4 regions of the Providencia sp. R33 genome follow, and region 1 is predicted to be linked to each of the others. Evidence: predicted binding sites of a transcription regulator. Region 1 holds the regulator's gene; each other region holds the start of a gene.
What was found. Region 1 encodes CRP, which controls carbon source genes, mostly activating them, when cyclic AMP is high. Its sites were predicted from a motif close to ATGTGANNNNNNTCACAT; they were not measured.
Positions count from the first base shown of each region.

Region 1 (4,848 bases):
AATTTAGACTCTCATTACTATTGAAAATATTTTTTTCAGATGTGATTTTTATGGTTTTTTCTTCATTTTTTTTAAGGGCGCTGAGTTGGTTATTTAATTTATTAATAACTTCATTCATAGTTTCAATGGTAGCGCTAAATGTAGTATCTCTTTTATTAGATGGAGAGGAAATACATTCATTAATTAAATTTTGGGTGGATTTGGTATATTTAAATTTATCACCTAATTTGTTAAAATCTTTACGGGATGATATCTCTTTTTCGAGCTCGTGAATTCTATTTTTTAGGTTCTTAGCTTGATTAAATTGTTCTTTATCCTTACCTGAAAATGATATAGGAGGGTTTTTTTCTTCGTTTACTGTTTCTGCATTTTGTTTGTTAGTTTTTTGTATTTCAGTCATTTCATTTTTATTATAAAACTTAACGCTGTATAAATCTTCCTTTCTAGGGTTAAGTTTGTTTTTAACTACTAAAGCTTGAATCTTCCCTGTTGATTGTACTTTTTCAATCGAATTATAAAAGAATTGTTTTATTTTATTGATACCAAAATCGTTAATTAAAAAATTTTTTCGGTCTATGTTAATTAATTCAGCATTAGAGTTGGTGGTTTTCATAGGTGTATATTCCAGTTTAATTTTTATTGGCGTATTATTTTTTATAGTGATGTTGTTTTTAACGATATTTGATGGGGAAATTAAATCATCTTCATGATAGGTATAAGGTAATAATAGTTTTTCAACAGGTGGTGAATAGGGGAGGCGATTTAGCTCGGGTTGTGCTCTTTCTTGAAACTCACAAGTCAGAGTCGCGAAGTTTATTTTCTTATAATTCTCAGAATTGAATGTCTTAATAATACTTAAATTATCAATGATTGACGGGCTTCGGAAAACAATATTTTTATTACTTGTGTTATTCGATATTCTGGCTAATTTATTGACGTTGACATCTAATTTCACAACAAATAATCTCCTAATAATGGTTAACTCCCATTATCTTAGTTTGATTATTAGTCAGAAAAATATAAAGAAACGACACTCATTAAAAATGATATATAAAACAACCGTATTTTGGGGAAATAGCGTTATACTTAGGATATAACGCTATTCAAAAAGGTGCGCCCCACCAAGGGAGTGAGGCGAAAGGTTAATTATCGTGTACCGTAAACAACAATGGTTTTACCATGCGCGGAGATTAAGTTTTGATCTTCCAGCATTTTCAAAATACGGCCGACAGTTTCACGGGAACAACCAACGATTTGGCCAATTTCCTGACGGGTGATTTTGATTTGCATCCCGTCTGGATGCGTCATGGCATCAGGTTGTTTGGCTAGATTCAGTAACGTTTGTGCAATACGACCTGTCACGTCTAAGAAGGCGAGGTTGCCCACTTTTTCTGACGTGGTTTGTAGGCGGCTTGCCATTTGCGCAGAGAGGCGCATTAAGATATCAGGGTTAACCTGAATCAATTGACGGAATTTTTTGTAAGAAATTTCAGCAACTTCGCAGGCGATTTTTGCTCTAACCCACGCAGTACGTTCTTGCCCTTCTTCAAATAATCCAAGCTCACCAATGAAATCCCCCTGATTCAGGTAGGAGAGGATCATTTCTTTGCCTTCTTCATCTTTGATTAAAACAGCCACTGAACCTTTAACTATGTAGTAAAGGGTTTCTGCTTTCTCACCCTGATGGATCAGTGTGCTCTTGGATGGATACTTATGAATATGGCAGTGTGACAAAAACCATTCAAGAGTAGGGTCTGTTTGTGGCTTGCCGAGAACCATTAGCGTTATCCTCTGTATGTTATTGCAGCCATCCGGAAAAAGCGTACCAGAAAGGCTGGCTTTAAAGTCACTAGCTTAGCATATTAATTTGTCTTATATACCCTAAATAATAGGAAGAGCAACATTGCATCAATCGCTTTTCATGGTTAGGGTAAACAAATTGATATCAACACTATAATATAATCAAATACAACGTTGAGTTTTGATCTTAATCCTATCAACTAAGTATTGTTTGTAGCATATTCAATACAGAAAGTCTTCCCTGTATCGCTTCAGCAGAATAAAGCTGATATAACATTCATTATATCTATGGAACAATGTAGCCTTTAAATCGATTTCATTTCAAGGGGAATAAAATGGAAGCAAGAGTTAAATGGGTAGAAGGACTCTCTTTTTTAGGTGAGTCAGCGTCAGGCCACCAAGTGATGATGGATGGTAACGCAGGCGATAAAGCACCAAGCCCAATGGAGATGGTGTTAATGGCAGCGGGCGGTTGTAGCGCGATTGACGTGGTATCCATCTTACAAAAAGGTCGTAATGACATTACCGACTGTGAAGTGAAATTAACCTCCGAGCGTCGCGAAGAAGCGCCACGCTATTTCGTTAAAATTCATTTGCATTTTATTGTAACAGGGAATGAATTAACGGATAAAGCCGTTGAACGTGCGGTTCAACTTTCGGCTGAAAAATATTGTTCGGTCGCGTTGATGTTAGAAAAAACTGTGGAAGTGACCCACAGCTTTGAAATAAGAAATTAAAAATAAATTTAATTATTATTAATATATTTGAATTGAAAGATGCTTATCTTAATTAATGGTAAGCATCTTGTTTAATAATCAAAAAGCAATTTAGCTATGTTTTTGACTAATTAGTTTTTCAACTATTGGTGTCATAATTAATTCCATCGCTAAGCCTAATTTCCCTCCAGGTACCACAATAGTATTCATCGCAGAGATAAAAGAGCCTGATATCATTGATAGCAGGTAGGGAAAATCGATCTGTTCAAGCCCACGAAAGCGAATAACGATAAAGCTTTCATCTTGTGAAGGAATGGCTTTCGCTGAAAATGGGTTTGAGGTATCCACAGTCGGTACGCGTTGGAAGTTAATATGAGTACGGGAAAATTGTGGTGTAATGTAGTTAATGTAGTCACCCATCGAACGTACCACTGAATCCATTACCGCTTCTCGGGAGTGCCCGCGCTCCGTAGTGTCTCTGATGAGCTTTTGTATCCACTCTAAGTTCACGATAGGCACAACACCGACAAGTAAATCAACATGTTGCGCGACATTGTGCTCAGGTGTCACTATCCCACCGTGTAAGCCCTCATAGAACAGCACATCCGTTTTTTCGGGTAACGATTCCCAAGGGGTGAATGTACCTGGTTGTAAACCATAAGGAACTGCTTCGTCATAGGTATGTAGGTATTTTCGTGATTTCCCACAGCCCGTTTTGGCGTAATCCACCAGTGTTTGCTCAAGTAGCGCAAAGTCATTGGCTTCTGGGCCAAAATAACTAATATGGCGGCCTTGTTCTCTGGCTTTGCGGATCGCCATATCCATTTCAGGGCGAGTATAACGATGGAAGCTGTCACCTTCTAGCGTGGCAGATTGGATATTTAATTGATGGAATATTTTACGGAATGCTTGGCTAGTTGAGGTTGTGCCGGCACCGCTTGAACCAGTGATGGCAATAATCGGGTGTTTTTTGGACATAGCGGACTCCCTGTGTTGCGCTTATGGCCACTATTTCAGAAACAGCGAACGAAGCGGGTTAGCGGGCTTTAGGCATGAAATTAACGGATTCATGCAATTCTGACCAGACTAGCACAATTTCGCCAGAAACTAACTGCCGTTTCACATCGTTCACTTTATCTTGCAGGCTTTTTTCTTGGGCGCCGTAGTCGGTGCCCTCGCGTAACACATAGCTTTCAATCAGATTTTCCAGTGTTTCAGGCGCAAGCTCTCGCCAAGGAATAATCATTCTTTTTCCTTATTTAAATAAGGGGTTAGCCATTGTGGAATTCGGGTTTCTAGCCACATTTTGGGCTTTCTTAATGTTCCACTCACAAAGCCCACGTGGCCACCATGCTCAGTCATTTGATATTCCACATTTTTAGGTAAATGTGATAAATCAGGGACCACTTCAGGTGCCATAAAGGGATCATCTTTGGCATGAATAATTAATGTTGGCTTAGTGATATAAGCAAGCTTAGGGAGTGCACTGCATTTTTGATAATAATCCGTTGCATCATCAAAGCCATGAATACGAGCGGTGATAACATCATCAAATTCACGAATGCGTTTTAGTTGTTTTAGCTGTAACAAATTTAATGGTAATGAACCAGGGTAGCGAACCAGTTTACGAGTTGCATTACGCTTTAAGCCATTGAGTAAATAGCGCTGATAAAATTGAGAAATCCCTTTTTCCATACGCAATGAACAGGCTTCCAACATTAATGGTGCGGAGACCACCACGCCAGCGTCCACATCGGCATTTTGACCGCTTTCAGCGAGATAACATGCTAACATATTACCACCAAGGGAATAACCCACAGCCGCTGTTGGTGCATCACCAAAGGTTTGTTTTAGCCAGCGTAAAAAATAGCGCGCATCAGTTGTTTCACCTGAATGATAGATGCGTTGTTGGCGATTGGGTTCGCCGCTGCAACCTCGAAAATGCATGATGACACCTAACCAACCTTGGTTTTGTGCGCTTTCTAACATGCCGTGGGCATAGGGGCTTTTAAAATTGCCTTCTAAGCCATGAAAAATGACTAAACGCGGCTTATGTGCAGCGAGCTCAGGTTTCTCGCTCCAAGCAAGATCGATAAAATCGCCATCAGGCAATTCGAGTCTCTGCCAAAGAGGTTTAATTTTCGGTGTCCTGCGAAAAATTCTTGGCAACAAAGTTTGGAGGTGTGGATTCTTAGCCCAACTTATCGGACGAAAGTTTTCTGACATAGCCTTATTTTATTTAATGGGGACTCTTGTGAGTCACATAACATACTGTTATTTTTTTGTGATGCAAGTAAACAAATTTGAGTTTGAGGATTAAAGTATAAATGAC
Region 1 is NZ_CP072453.1:4,082,856-4,087,703, forward strand. Features, by position in the region: gene J6836_RS19140 (hypothetical protein) at 1-955, opposite strand, end outside; gene crp (cAMP-activated global transcriptional regulator CRP) at 1,147-1,779, opposite strand; gene J6836_RS19150 (OsmC family protein) at 2,136-2,537, shown strand; gene J6836_RS19155 (phosphoribulokinase) at 2,628-3,494, opposite strand; gene J6836_RS19160 (YheU family protein) at 3,553-3,762, opposite strand; gene J6836_RS19165 (hydrolase) at 3,759-4,742, opposite strand; gene J6836_RS19170 (LysE family translocator) at 4,844-4,848, shown strand, end outside.

Region 2 (4,848 bases), 300 kb from region 1:
TTATTCGCGCATCGAGTGCCATTCCTGGGTTCTACCGCGAAGGGGTTGAGTTTGATGGTACGCGATACCATGATGGCGGCATTAGCGCGGCAATTCCGGTTGAAGAAGCCTACCGACGCGGGGCTGAAACTATTGTCGTGATCCGCACAGTACCCTCCCAAATGTATTTCACCCCTGAATGGGTGAAAAGAATGACACGCTGGCTGGAGGGGGATAATAACGGGCTACAACGTATGGCGGCGATGCTGAAAGTACACTTGAAAAGCTACCGCAAAACACAAGAATTCATTGAAAACCCACCTAAAGATGTGCAGGTTTTCGAAATTTACCCGCCTGTTCCGCTGAAAAGCAGTGCGCTGGGCAGTAAAGTCTCTTCGTTAAATGAAGACTATCACACCGGACGACGTTGTGGGCGTTACTTTATTGCTGCACTTGGCGCAGGGTTTAATCAGAACGAAAATAGTTTCAGCCAAACTTTAGCGCGTAAGATAGAACGCAATCCCCTTGAGATTGATATTGAGCCTTCAGAGCAAAATACACTAGTGCCTGAAGTGCTCGCCGAGGCGCCTTCAATCATATTGCCAGTGAATGAAAATCGTAATGGATAAAACACAATTTATTGATACACATTGCCATTTTGATTTTCCACCTTTTAGTGACGACTTCACTGAAAGTTTACACCTTGCAAAACAAAGTGGCGTAGAACAGATTGTTATCCCAACAGTGAGTTTAGACAACTTTGCTCGCGTGTGGCAATTAGCGCAGCAATACTCGCAATTGCATGCCGCGATGGGGTTTCATCCTCTGTATATCAGTCAGTATCAAGACGCACACTTTGATGTGTTAGTAGATTACCTTGCGCAAAAAAATAAAAAGTGTGTCGCGGTGGGGGAAATAGGCCTCGATTTATACATGCAAAATCCTCAATTTGAGCGCCAACAGCAATTGTTAATCGCACAACTTAAACTGGCTAAACAATTCGATTTACCCGTGATCCTGCATTCACGTAAAACTCATGATCCGCTAGCCGCAATACTGCGCCGTATTGATGTGCCTGCTCGGGGGGTGGTACATGGCTTCGCAGGGAGCCTATCCCAAGCACAAGCCTTTGTTAAATTAGGTTATTATATTGGTGTGGGGGGAACGATAACCTATGATCGTGCGAATAAAACTCGCCATGTGATGTCGCAATTGCCACTTTCCTCATTATTGTTTGAAACCGATGCGCCAGATATGCCTGTTTCAGGCTTTCAGGGTGAGCCCAATCGACCAGAGCGTATTGAGTGGGTTTTTCGTTCATTTTGTGAGCTTCGCCACGAATCTCCAGAAGAAATCGCCCAACAACTTTACAATAATAGCCTGTCGTTATTTAATCTGACAAAGTAAAAACAGTTAAAACAATAAGTAATGCTTATATAAATCTGTTTCCTACCTGATTTAATCCATTCAGCTTTTACCATGACATATGACACCTTTAGTCTCTTTCCAGATAAAACCGACTTATTTTTGTGATTTTTATCACGCTATTTGAATTTTCAGTGTTTCTTGCACCTCGTATTTGTGATGAACATTGCGGGTTATTGGTGATGACTAGGTATAATCATGACACAAAGAGTCAAGGAGACTTACACGTTTCCTTATATATCAACCTAGAATCAAGTGAACAGGGATCCTTCCATGCAACTCATTATGAGTATTATAGGAATGGCGGTACTCATCGCGATAGCTGTCCTATTTTCGAGCAATCGCCGAGCGATAAGACTTCGCACTGTGGGCGGTGCTTTTATTATTCAATTAGCAATTGGCGCATTAGTTTTATACGTACCTGCTGGGCGCAGCGTACTGCAAGGAATATCTGATGGCGTCTCTAAAGTCATCGGTTATGGCCAAGATGGTATGAGCTTTATTTTTGGCGGCTTAGTGTCCGACAAAATGTTCGAATTATTTGGTGGCGGCGGCTTTATCTTTGCTTTTCGCGTTCTGCCTATTATCGTGTTTTTCTCATCGTTGATCGCTGTACTTTATTACCTAGGTATCATGCAGTTAGTCATCAAGGTCTTAGGTGGCGGTCTGCAAAAAGTGCTAGGAACTTCAAGAACAGAGTCACTGTCTGCAACCGCAAATATTTTCGTTGGGCAAACCGAAGCTCCTCTGGTTGTACGTCCTTACATTGCAACCATGACCACCTCTGAATTGTTTGCGATTATGTGTGGTGGTTTAGCATCAGTGGCGGGTTCTGTGTTAGCGGGTTATGCACAAATGGGCGTACCAATGGAATACCTGATTGCAGCATCATTTATGGCGGCTCCAGGTGGTCTGTTATTCGCAAAACTGATGGTACCTGAAACAGAAGATGCGCGTGATAGAGTCAACGCGACTGATTTAGTTGCCGAAGACGAACGCCCTGCAAACATTATTGATGCCGCAGCAGCAGGTGCTTCATCAGGTATGCAATTAGCTCTGAATGTCGGGGCTATGTTATTAGCATTCATCGCATTGATTGCATTAATCAATGGTATTTTAGGTGGTATCGGTGGCTGGTTCGATTACCCTCAGTTGTCTCTTGAACTGTTATTAGGTTGGTTATTTGCGCCGATTGCGTACTTAATTGGTGTGCCATGGAGCGAAGCGACTATCGCCGGTTCATTCATCGGCCAAAAAATTGTTGTAAATGAATTTGTTGCATTCATGAACTTTGGTGAATATATGAAGGCGGATGCAGAGGTTATCGCAGCAGGTAAGCAAGTGCTGTCTGATCATACTAAAGCGATTATTTCATTTGCATTGTGCGGTTTCGCAAACTTATCATCCGTGGCAATTTTGCTGGGTGGTTTAGGCGGAATGGCACCAAATCGCCGTGGCGATGTCGCGCGTTTAGGGATGAAAGCGGTAATGGCAGGGACACTCTCTAACTTAATGAGTGCGACCATTGCAGGCTTCTTCTTGACCTTGGGTGCCGCTGCGTTAGCATAAAAGTATTGCGTAGAATTATAAGCGGGTTTATCAAACCTGTTCACGATAAAAGCGAAAGGGCGTTGCTCTTTCGCTTTTATTTTTATCGTTTATATTCATTTGCTATCTTTTATGTTCAACGGCAAAATTTCAACTATTCTTAACTTAGTCAATTAATGATTGTCTAAGGTTAGAAAAGCCATTTGAGTGAATAAATTAACAGATAGATCGGGTATAATGAGATCTTATTCACATAATTATATTTAATAATGTAACATTCAGTCGATTAATGTGATTTGTAGCACATAAAATGACGCTGTTCCATGGTCAAATAGACACTAGTAAGCTGCTAATGGAACTGCTAGTTCTCAGAGTCAAATGGCTCTAGGGCATCGTGCGGTGAGAAGGAACTCAGCTGCTCAGTTCGGAAGCATCCGGCTGGCATCTTTAAGGAACCAAGCCCGCTCGCCAACAAAGAACGTGTCGTTCTGAAGAATTAATAACGTTGGAGAGTTATATGACTGATTTAAAAGCAGCCGCACAACGCGCGCTGACCCTGATGGATTTAACCACATTAAATGATGACGACACTGATGCAAAAGTGATTGCATTATGCCATCAAGCCAAAAGCCCTGCTGGCAACACAGCGGCAATTTGTATCTACCCTCGTTTCATTCCAATTGCGCGCAAAACACTGCGTGAGCAAGGTACTCCTGACGTTCGCATCGCGACTGTAACCAACTTCCCACACGGTAATGATGATATTGACATCGCATTAGCAGAAACCAAAGCGGCTATCGCTTATGGCGCGGATGAAGTTGACGTTGTATTCCCATACCGTGCGCTGATCGCAGGCAATGAACAAATTGGTTTTGATTTAGTGAAAGCGTGTAAAGACGCGTGTGCTGCTGCCAATGTACTACTGAAAGTGATCATTGAAACGGGTGAATTAAAAGATGCTGCGTTAATTCGTAAAGCGTCTGAAATTTCAATTAAAGCGGGTGCTGACTTTATCAAAACCTCAACAGGTAAAGTACCCGTTAATGCAACATTAGAAAGCGCAGAAATCATGATGCAAGTTATCAGTGATATGGGCGTTGCAAAAACCGTTGGTTTCAAACCTGCGGGTGGCGTCCGTACTGCGGAAGAAGCTGCCGATTACTTAGCATTAGCAGGCCGAATTTTAGGTGACAATTGGGCTGATAGCCGCCACTTCCGTTTTGGCGCATCAAGCTTATTAGCAAATTTATTAAACACGCTGGGTTACGACGTTAAAAAGTCAAGCAGCAGTTATTAATTTTCGCATTATTGTTAGCCGATAAATTCGACTTTAAAGGAGTATATCGTGTTTCTGGCACAAGAAATTATTCGTAAAAAACGCGATGGTAAACCATTAAGCGAAGAGGAAATTCGCTTCTTTATCAATGGTGTCCGTGATAATTCTGTTTCGGAAGGTCAAATTGCTGCACTGGCAATGACCATCTATTTTAACGATATGACGATGCCTGAGCGTGTAGCACTGACGCTGGCAATGCGTGATTCAGGAACAGTTCTGAATTGGAAATCGCTCAATCTTAACGGCCCATTAGTGGATAAACACTCTACGGGCGGTGTCGGTGATGTGACTTCGCTGATGCTTGGCCCAATGGTGGCTGCGTGTGGCGGTTATGTTCCAATGATTTCAGGCCGTGGTTTGGGTCATACAGGTGGTACGCTGGATAAGCTAGAAGCGATTCCTAATTTCGACATTTTCCCCGATGATGTTCGTTTCCGTGACATTATTAAAGATGTGGGTGTGGCGATTATTGGGCAAACCAATTCATTAGCACCAGCCGATAAACGTTTTTATGCAACCCGTGATATTACTGCAACAGTTGACTCGATTCCGCTGATCAC
Region 2 is NZ_CP072453.1:4,380,651-4,385,498, forward strand. Features, by position in the region: gene J6836_RS20355 (patatin-like phospholipase family protein) at 1-608, shown strand, start outside; gene J6836_RS20360 (TatD family hydrolase) at 601-1,386, shown strand; gene J6836_RS20365 (NupC/NupG family nucleoside CNT transporter) at 1,690-2,973, shown strand; gene deoC (deoxyribose-phosphate aldolase) at 3,470-4,249, shown strand; gene deoA (thymidine phosphorylase) at 4,298-4,848, shown strand, end outside.
Region 2: deoC (deoxyribose-phosphate aldolase) is a predicted target of CRP. The motif match lies at 3,190-3,207, and genes of this name have one in related genera.

Region 3 (4,848 bases), 190 kb from region 1:
GAATATTAAGGTCGCTCTAATGATGCAACCTGATGGGAAAAAAACACCCACAAATGATGCCTCGCAGTTACTTGCCGATTTAGAGGAAGAATGCCAGCAATATGAGTAAAAGGCAGCATCTCGCTGCCTTTTGTCGTGAAAAACTACTGTTCAACACCTGTAGTCACCGTAAATTCACGGGTTTGCCCTGCGTCGAGCCAAATTAAGGTTTGGTTATTCTTCGCCGCCAAGAAACCTTCTGGTCGGCAAGTGGCAGGAAGTACAAATGCGCCTACTTTTTGGTCACCATTATATAAAATCCACCGTGTTGCAGAGTTCAGTTCGCTGGACTTAAATTGTGTGACAAAGGTGTCCCCTGCTGGTGATGTCATTCTAAATTCTGGGTTTTCTGTGTATTGGCTTAGGTTATCCATAAAGAACACAATTTCTGGGTCACACATTTGTGGTTGGTTAAGCTGATTTAATTTCACCGTGCCAGACTTCAATGCTTCGTTAAACTCGAGCCATTTTTCCGTTGGATGGACATGCCCTGGTATCGATTCACGCAGTTTAATCGCCTGTTCAGGAATGTTTTGTGTCAATGTTGCATTATCCACGTAGGCATAATTCATATGGCACATATATTGAAGTGGCATTGGCACTGACGCCAAATTAGTCACAGACATATGAATATCAAACAGCGAACTATTCGCCTTTAATGACACAGACGGCGCAGCGCGGTAATGATGGCCAAACCCCATGACATACTCATATTCACCACAAATTTTTAAACGATTTTCAGTCAGTTCTAGCCAAGCGCTCTCCATTGGGGCGCAAGGCATTTCGCCATGCAATGGGTGGTTATCTTCTGGTGAAGGGCAACCATTGCTGATTAAACCTGAGTGAAACGCGAAGCAACCATAAGTTTCAATAACCGTAGGAACTGATTTAGGCGCTGAAAACATATTTTCCATTTTCAGATTTTGTCCACAAAATTCAGCATCCCAAATCATTTGCCCGAGAAAAGGCAAGATTGTTAAATAACCTTGTTGGTTTTCAATACGCAAACCTTCCACACCCGTGTGGTAACGAAATGCAGTGGCTGTGAATTGATCATTTTTTAGAATAAGCGTCGGGTTTTCCGTAAATACGCTTTTGTGAAGAGGAATTCGTGTATTCATTTTCATACTCACGGTGAGTTGAGGAAATTGGGCAGTTTTCACTACCCAAGCTAGATGTTATTTAGCCTCTTGTTTCGCTTTAAAGCGGCGTTCACCCACAAAGTAAATACCGACATACACAAAGCACAGCATAGAGACTAAGAAAGAAAGTTGCAGAGAGTGCAGTACGTCAGCCACGTAACCTTGAATAGCGGGTACGACAGCAGCACCGACAATTGCCATCACAATCACCGCACCTGCCATTTCGGTATGTTCGTTGTCTACTGTATCCAATGTACCTGCATAAATTGTTGCCCAGCAAGGCCCAAACAGAATACTGACCATCACCGCAGCATAGACCGCTGTGAAGCTTGGAATAAAGGCAACATAAATTAAGAACAGCGCACCAATCACCGAGTAAATAATCAGGACTTTTTCGGCATTAAAGCGAGTCATTAATATATTGGCGATAAACTTACCGATAAAGAAACACGCAAAGCTGTACACCATGAAATTCGAGGCATCACGTTCGTTAATATCACCCATTTCCAGCGCTAAACGAATAGTGAATGACCAAACCGCAACTTGCATACCTACATATAAGAACTGGGCGATGATCCCTTTTCTAAAGCGGCTATTTTTTGCTAAATATCTTAAGGTTTCTAATGCAGTTGGGCGTTTATGATCTTGGGTTTCTGCTACTTTACATTTAGGGAATTTGGTAATGAGGAAGAGGATCATCACGACCACTAATACCATAATCATATAGCGGTAAGGTTCGAGGGTGTTTTCCAACATTGCTAAGCGAAATTCATGAATTTGCTCTGCATTCATGCTTGCCATCTGACTTTGTAAGCTATCCCCTTCAGAGAACACTAAATATTTGCCCAGTAAGATCCCACCCGCAGCACCGATTGGGTAGAACGTTTGGCTGATATTTAAGCGTAATGTAGCGTATTGTTTAGGGCCAATCATCGAGCTATAGGTGTTCGCTGCAGTTTCAAGGAAGCTTAAACCAATCGCAATGGCGAAGATTGCCGCCAAGAACATGGTATAAGTCGCCATATGAGACGCAGGGAAAAACATACTGCAACCTGCGATATAGAGAATTAACCCCACCATAATCGCATATTTATAGCTGGTTTTTTTGATCACTAAAGAGGCTGGAATAGCGATTAAAAAGTACCCGCCATAGAACGCACTTTGTACTAAAGCTGACGCGAAGTTACTGAGTTCAAAGACACTTTTGAACTGGGTAATTAAAATATCATTTAGTGCTGCGGCACATCCCCACAAAGGGAATAAGCACGATAGTAGGATAAATTGGAATAGAGGAGTCCGGCTCAGGTACCCATCAGGTAACTGAGTGATGTTCTTAATGTTCATAGTAACCCTTATATTTTTATAATTTATACCCTATGAGTTCCTATTCAGCTCTAATGGCGGATTAATACGTCAAAGGGTATTCAGCTACGTTGAGTTTTATTATTTAGCTATGCGTTTGAAGTGTTGATTTGCACAAATTCATTGAATTGCTCAACACTTGGATAAGAAGATTGAGTCCCTTTCCCTGTCACACTAAATGCAGAAAACATCACTGCTTTTTTCAGTGCTTCTTCAATATTCCCCGTGTGTACATAGTAATGAGAGAAGCAACCGATAAAGGCATCCCCCGCACCACTCGTATCGATGGCATTCACTTTGATTGCCGGTATATGTAACTCGCTATCGCGGGTCATCCACAGTGCGCCTTTTTCCCCTAAGGTCACAATGAGGTTTTTCAACCCTTTATCCAGCAGAGATTGTGCTGCACGGCGGACGTTATCCATCGTGTCTACTGGCATATTGGTTAAAATTTCTAATTCCGTTTCATTTGGGACAAAGAAATCACAGCGGCAAGCAAAATCCAGATCGAGCGAACGCTGCGCAGGGGCTGGGTTAAGCAGCACAGGGATCCCATTTTTATTACCAAATGAGATTGCGTGATAAACCGTTTCTAACTGCACTTCTAATTGCAGGACGATCAACTTACATTTTTTCAGATCTTCCGCTGCACGGTCGATATCTTCCGGTGATAAGAACTTGTTGGCCCCTTTGACTATCAAAATACTGTTAGATGAGTTTTGATTGACAAAAATCGGTGCAACACCACTGGATGTGCAAGGAACTTTTTCAACATAACGGGTGTTAATACCGTAAGATTCAAGGTTACGGATGGTGTTATCCGCGAAAATGTCATCCCCAACTTTGGTTAACATAATCACTTTCGAATTTAATTTAGCAGCGGCAACCGCCTGATTCGCACCTTTACCGCCACAACCAATTTTGAACGCGGGCGCTTCTAACGTTTCGCCTTCTTTTGGCATTTGATCGATGTAAGTGATCAAATCAACCATGTTTGAACCAATAACTGCTATATCCATGATGCCCCTCGTGTTAAATAAATCACATAATGATATGATAGTAACATTATCATGTTGCAAAAATATCATTTGTGATTAGGATCTCGAATAACGAATGATCAAGTGTTACATCTACCACATTTCCTCATTCTTTGTTGTCTATCCCACATTTATATAGGAAAGTTGAAAATGCAAGACTTAGCAAAATATATTGATCACACTTTACTTGCTGCTAACGCGACTGTCAGTGATATCACAAAATTATGTGCAGAAGCGGCTGAATACCACTTTGCTTCCGTATGTGTAAATACAGGGTATGTTCCTTTAGCTAGTGAGCTTTTAAAAAACAGCGACGTCAAAGTTTGCTGTGTGGTAGGCTTCCCATTAGGGGCTTGCTTAACCGAAGCAAAAGCGTTTGAAGCGGCTGAAGCGGTGCGTCGCGGTGCAGATGAAGTGGATATGGTGATTAACGTTGGCATGTTAAAAAGCGGCGATTTAGACTTTGTCCGTAAAGACATTGAAGCCGTATTTACCGCCTGCGGTAATGCCACATTAAAAGTAATTTTAGAAAATTGCCTGTTAACGGATGAAGAAATTACACAAGTTTGTGAAATTTGCCGCACAATTAACGTCGGTTTTGTGAAAACTTCAACAGGTTTCAGTACAATGGGTGCGACCGAACACCATGTTGCATTAATGCGCAAAGTGGTTGGTAGCGAAGTCGGTGTAAAAGCCTCTGGTGGCGTACGTGACCGTGAAACAGCAATTAAAATGATTGAAGCGGGCGCAAACCGTGTTGGCGCAAGTGCCAGTGTTTCGATTGTCACAGGAACAACAACAAAGCCGAGTGACTACTAAGTGATGGGGCGCGGTCTAACCGCGCCAATTTTGTATCTCATAAAAGGATTGTAGGGTGATAGAAACTAAACAAAAAGAACGCCTTCGCCGTTTAAGTGAATGTTTGAAACGTTCAGGACGCATTCATTTAAAAGAAGCCGCTAGGATACTCGAAGTCTCTGAAATGACCATTCGCCGAGACCTCAGTGCAGATGCAGAAGGCCCTATCCCGATGTCACTGCTTGGTGGCTACATTGTTTCTGTTACCCAACCTGCTAACTTAGTTGCCCAAGAGCAACAAGCCGATGTTTTCACGCCAGATCAAACCGAAGAACTTTATATTCCTAACCTCGCAGCCAGTATGGTGACAGAGGATGACGTTATTTTCTTCGATAATGGCATTGAAATGGCAACCTTGATTTCTCTGATCCCTGAAGAAATCAGTTTTACGGGGATTTGTTATTCCCATA
Region 3 is NZ_CP072453.1:4,276,564-4,281,411, reverse strand. Features, by position in the region: gene J6836_RS19920 (DUF2750 domain-containing protein) at 1-109, shown strand, start outside; gene J6836_RS19915 (aldose 1-epimerase family protein) at 144-1,160, opposite strand; gene fucP (L-fucose:H+ symporter permease) at 1,218-2,525, opposite strand; gene rbsK (ribokinase) at 2,633-3,562, opposite strand; gene deoC (deoxyribose-phosphate aldolase) at 3,731-4,399, shown strand; gene deoR (DNA-binding transcriptional repressor DeoR) at 4,455-4,848, shown strand, end outside.
Region 3: deoC (deoxyribose-phosphate aldolase) is a predicted target of CRP. The motif match lies at 3,573-3,590, and genes of this name have one in related genera.

Region 4 (4,848 bases), 490 kb from region 1:
TTTGTTAGGTTTATCCGCACCTTCTGGATTACCTAACTGACCTTGCAGATAGCCTTCGTTCTTTTTGTAGTACTGTAAAATACCATCCCAAGTTGCCCACTGAGTATCAGTGTCGATGTTCATTTTGATAACACCGTAGCCGACAGCTTCTTTGATTTCAGCAGCGCTTGAGCCAGAACCACCGTGGAATACGAAGTCTAAGCTGTTGTGTGGCAGGTTATATTTTTCTGAAACGTAGTCTTGTGAGTTACGCAGAATTTTTGGCGTTAATTGAACGTTACCTGGTTTATAAACACCGTGAACGTTACCAAAAGAAGCAGCGATAGTGAAACGTGGGCTCACTGCATTCAGTTTTTCGTATGCGTATGCAACGTCTTCTGGTTGAGTATACAGCTCAGAGCTGTCCATACCTGTGTTATCAACACCGTCTTCTTCACCACCAGTACAGCCTAATTCGATTTCCAGCGTCATATCGATTTTAGCCATACGCGCTAAATATTTAGCACAGATTTCGATGTTTTCTTCCAGTGATTCTTCTGACAGGTCAATCATGTGAGAAGAAAACAGTGGTTTGCCAGTTTTCGCGTAGTGTTTTTCACCTGCGTCTAACAGGCCATCAATCCATGGCAGTAATTTTTTCGCACAGTGGTCAGTATGCAGAATAACCGGCACACCATAGTGCTCAGCCATTTGATGCACATGATAAGCACCAGAGATTGCACCTAAAATCGCAGCTTGTTGGCCTTCGGCTTTCAAACCTTTACCTGCGATAAATGCTGCACCGCCGTTTGAAAACTGAACAATAACAGGCGCACGCACTTTCGCGGCCGTTTCGAGTACGGCGTTAATTGAATCCGTACCAACACAGTTCACCGCTGGCAATGCAAAGTTATTTTCTTTGGCAACTGCGAAAACTTTCTGTACATCATCACCCGTGATAACACCAGGTTTAACAAAATCAAAAATTTTAGACATGTGAAAAGGTCCTGTGGTAAACAGGCAGCCTACGCTGCCTGTTGTGTATGAACAATTAATTACGCTTTAGCACGTTCTTCTAGCATCACAACGGCAGGGAGCTTTTTGCCTTCAACGAACTCAAGGAAAGCACCGCCACCAGTAGAGATATATGAAATTTTGTCTGCAATACCGAATAAATCGATAGCGGCTAATGTGTCACCACCACCCGCGATAGAGAATGCATCACTTTCGGCGATAGCTTTTGCAACGATCTCTGTTCCTTTACGGAAGTTAGGGAATTCGAATACACCAACTGGGCCATTCCACAGAATGGTTTTGGCGTTTTTCAGGATCTCAGCCAGACGTTCCGCTGATTCATCACCTAAGTCCAGAATTTGCTCGTCATCTTTGATTTCAGTACTTGATTTCAGGGTCGCTTCTGCTGTTTCAGAGAACTCAGTGGCAACACGGACATCTGTCGGTACTGGAATTTGGCAGTTAGCCAGTAATTTTTTCGCTTCAGGGATTAAGTCAGCTTCATATAATGAACGACCAACATTGTTGCCTTCTGCTGCGATAAAGGTATTTGCGATACCACCACCAACAATCAGTTGGTCAGCTATCTTAGACAGTGAATCTAACACGGTCAGTTTTGTGGAGACTTTAGAACCACCCACAATCGCAACCATTGGACGCGCTGGATTACCCAGTGCTTTGCCTAATGCTTCTAACTCATTGCTTAACAATGGACCTGCGCACGCAACAGGTGAGAATTTTGCCACGCCATGGGTCGATGCTTGAGCACGGTGAGCCGTACCAAACGCATCCATCACATACACGTCACATAATGCAGCGTATTGTTTTGACAGCGTTTCGTCGTCTTTTTTCTCGCCTTTATTAAAGCGAACGTTTTCCAGAACGACTAACTCGCCAGCGGCAATATCAACGCCATTTAAGTAGTCTTTGACTAAACGAACTGGGTAATCGATTTTATCTGTCAGATAGTCAACAACAGGTTGCAGTGAAAACTCTTCGTTGTACTCGCCTTCAGTCGGACGACCGAGGTGAGAAGTGACCATAACTTTAGCGCCTTGCTTCAGAGCAGCTTCGATTGTTGGTAATGAAGCACGGATACGTGCATCAGAAGTAACTTTGCCATCTTTTACAGGAACGTTTAAGTCAGAACGAATAAAAACACGTTTACCCGCTAAGTCTAAATCGGTCATCTTAATTACAGACATGGTGAATCCTCTTGTTGATTCTCTATAAAGTTTCCATCAACTACTGGGCAGAGGCGAAAAAGGTTATCATGCCCTGCTGTCTGTCAGTAGCCAATTAGTTTAAACCTGTTCGTCGAAACCGACCGCTACCATTGCTAGCGTTGTATCTAGCATCCGGTTAGCAAACCCCCATTCGTTATCACACCAAACCAGGGTTTTTATTAAATGTTTTCCGCTAACTCGCGTTTGCGTACCATCTATAATAGCACTGTGTGGATCATGATTAAAATCCATCGAGACTAACGGTAATTCTGTGTAGTCCACTATACCACGAAAATGCCCCTGTGCGGCGCTTCGCAGTAGTTGGTTCACTTTTTCAACACAGACATCGTCATGTACGGTAACACTCAAATCAATCGCTGTCACATTGGTTGTAGGCACACGGACAGAGATAGCTTCAAAATGATCTTTGAATTTCGGAAAAATTCGCGTAATACCTGCCGCTAACTTGGTATCAACTGGAATAATAGATTGGCTGGCAGCACGCGTTCTTCGTAAATCTTTATGATAAGCATCGATAACGGGTTGGTCATTCATTGACGCGTGGATCGTCGTAACGGTCCCTGACTCAATCGTAAATGCTTCATCAAGCAATTTAATAATTGGGATAATGCAGTTAGTGGTGCAAGAGGCGTTTGATACTATCTTGTCTTTGGCCGTTAAGCTTTCGTGGTTAACACCATAGACAACAGTGGCATCAAGGTCATCAGTACCAGGATGAGAGAATAGCACTTTTTTAGCGCCTGCCGCGATATGCATTAAGCCATCATCACGGGATCCGTAAGCACCACTGCAATCAAGTACGATATCAACACCGAGTTCTTTCCACGGTAAACCTGTGATATCGGTTTGGTGAAATAAACGAATGTTATCATCGCCGACCTGTAAGAGTGGGCCATTAAGCCTCACATCCCATGCAAAGCGCCCATGGCTGGAATCATACTTCAGCAAATGCGCGATGCCTTCCGGTTCAGCAAGTTCGTTAATTGCAACGACGACTATCTCTGCCCGACGGCTCGATTCATATAACGCTCTTAAAACGCTTCGACCAATTCGACCAAAGCCATTTATTGCCACCCTGATTGCCATTCCACACCTTGTATCTGAGCAAAATCACACGGTTGCTAAGGATAACTGAGTCGCACTCACTCTACTGCTCATTTTAGCTGTTAAACATCAAAAGTGTGCTGTAGCCGACACTTTTAAAATATTTTTTCATTGATTTTCATTTCACTGAAACGGTTCAGCTAATCTAGAATTAGATTAAGGGATAAAATGATAGAACGCAATAGAAAATCATCGATTAGTGCACAAAAAAACAACGCCTAACGATCCGCTAGGCGTTGTTCAGCAAAATAAGATTATGCAGGGCATTCAACTAATGAATACCCCATCATTAAATCACTTATTTCAGAAGAGATTTCGCTGCTTCAACTGCTTTTTCTACAGTGATGCCGAACTCTTTGTACAGTTCTTCCGCTGGCGCAGATTCACCAAAGGTATGCATACCGATGATAGCACCGTTTAAGCCAGTGTATTTGAACCAGTAATCAGCAATACCCGCTTCGATAGCCACACGAGCGCTAACATTTGCAGGTAAAACAGCTTCACGGTACGCAGCGTCTTGTTTATCAAATGCATCTGTAGATGGCATTGAAACAACGCGAACTTTGCGGCCTTCAGCAGTCAGTTGGTCAGCAGCTTTAACCGCTAATTCAACTTCAGAACCTGTTGCGATGAAGATAAGCTCAGGTGTACCTGCGCAATCTTTCAGAACGTAAGCCCCTTTCTCGATATTTGCTAATTGCTCAGCGGTACGAGGTTGCTGCTCTAAGTTCTGACGAGAGAAAATCAGTGCACTTGGGCCATCTTTACGCTCAACGGCATATTTCCATGCAACCGCAGACTCAACTTGGTCACACGGACGCCATGTGCTGACGTTTGGCGTCACACGCAGGCTTGCCAGTTGCTCTACTGGTTGGTGAGTTGGGCCATCTTCACCCAGACCGATAGAGTCGTGAGTATAAACGAAGATGCTACGAATTTTCATCAATGCGGCCATACGCACAGCATTACGCGCGTATTCAACGAACATCAGGAAGGTCGCACCGTAAGGAATGAAACCGCCGTGTAATGCGATACCATTCATGATGGCTGACATACCAAATTCACGTACACCGTAATGGATGTAGTTACCCGCTGGGTCTACATTCAGTGCTTTAGAACCTGACCACATGGTTAAGTTACTTGGAGCTAAGTCAGCAGAGCCACCCATAAACTCAGGTAATACTTTACCGAAAGCTTCTAGTGCATTTTGTGATGCTTTACGGCTAGCGATGTTGGCTGGGTTTTGTTGCAATGTTTCAACGAATTTTTTCGCTTCTGCATCAAAGTTTGCAGGTAATTCACCGTTCATACGACGAGTAAACTCAGCCGCTAACTCAGGGAATTCCGCGGTATAAGCAGCAAATTTCTCATCCCACGCTTTTTGTTTCGCTTCGCCCGCTTTACGTGCATTCCAAGCTTCATAAATATCTTGTGGAATTTCGAACGGACCAAATTTCCAGCCCAGTGCTTCACGTGTTGCTGCAATTTCAGCATCACCTAATGG
Region 4 is NZ_CP072453.1:4,569,125-4,573,972, reverse strand. Features, by position in the region: gene fbaA (class II fructose-bisphosphate aldolase) at 1-975, opposite strand, end outside; gene pgk (phosphoglycerate kinase) at 1,035-2,198, opposite strand; gene epd (erythrose-4-phosphate dehydrogenase) at 2,298-3,326, opposite strand; gene tkt (transketolase) at 3,643-4,848, opposite strand, start outside.
Region 4: epd (erythrose-4-phosphate dehydrogenase) is a predicted target of CRP. The motif match lies at 3,339-3,356, and genes of this name have one in related genera.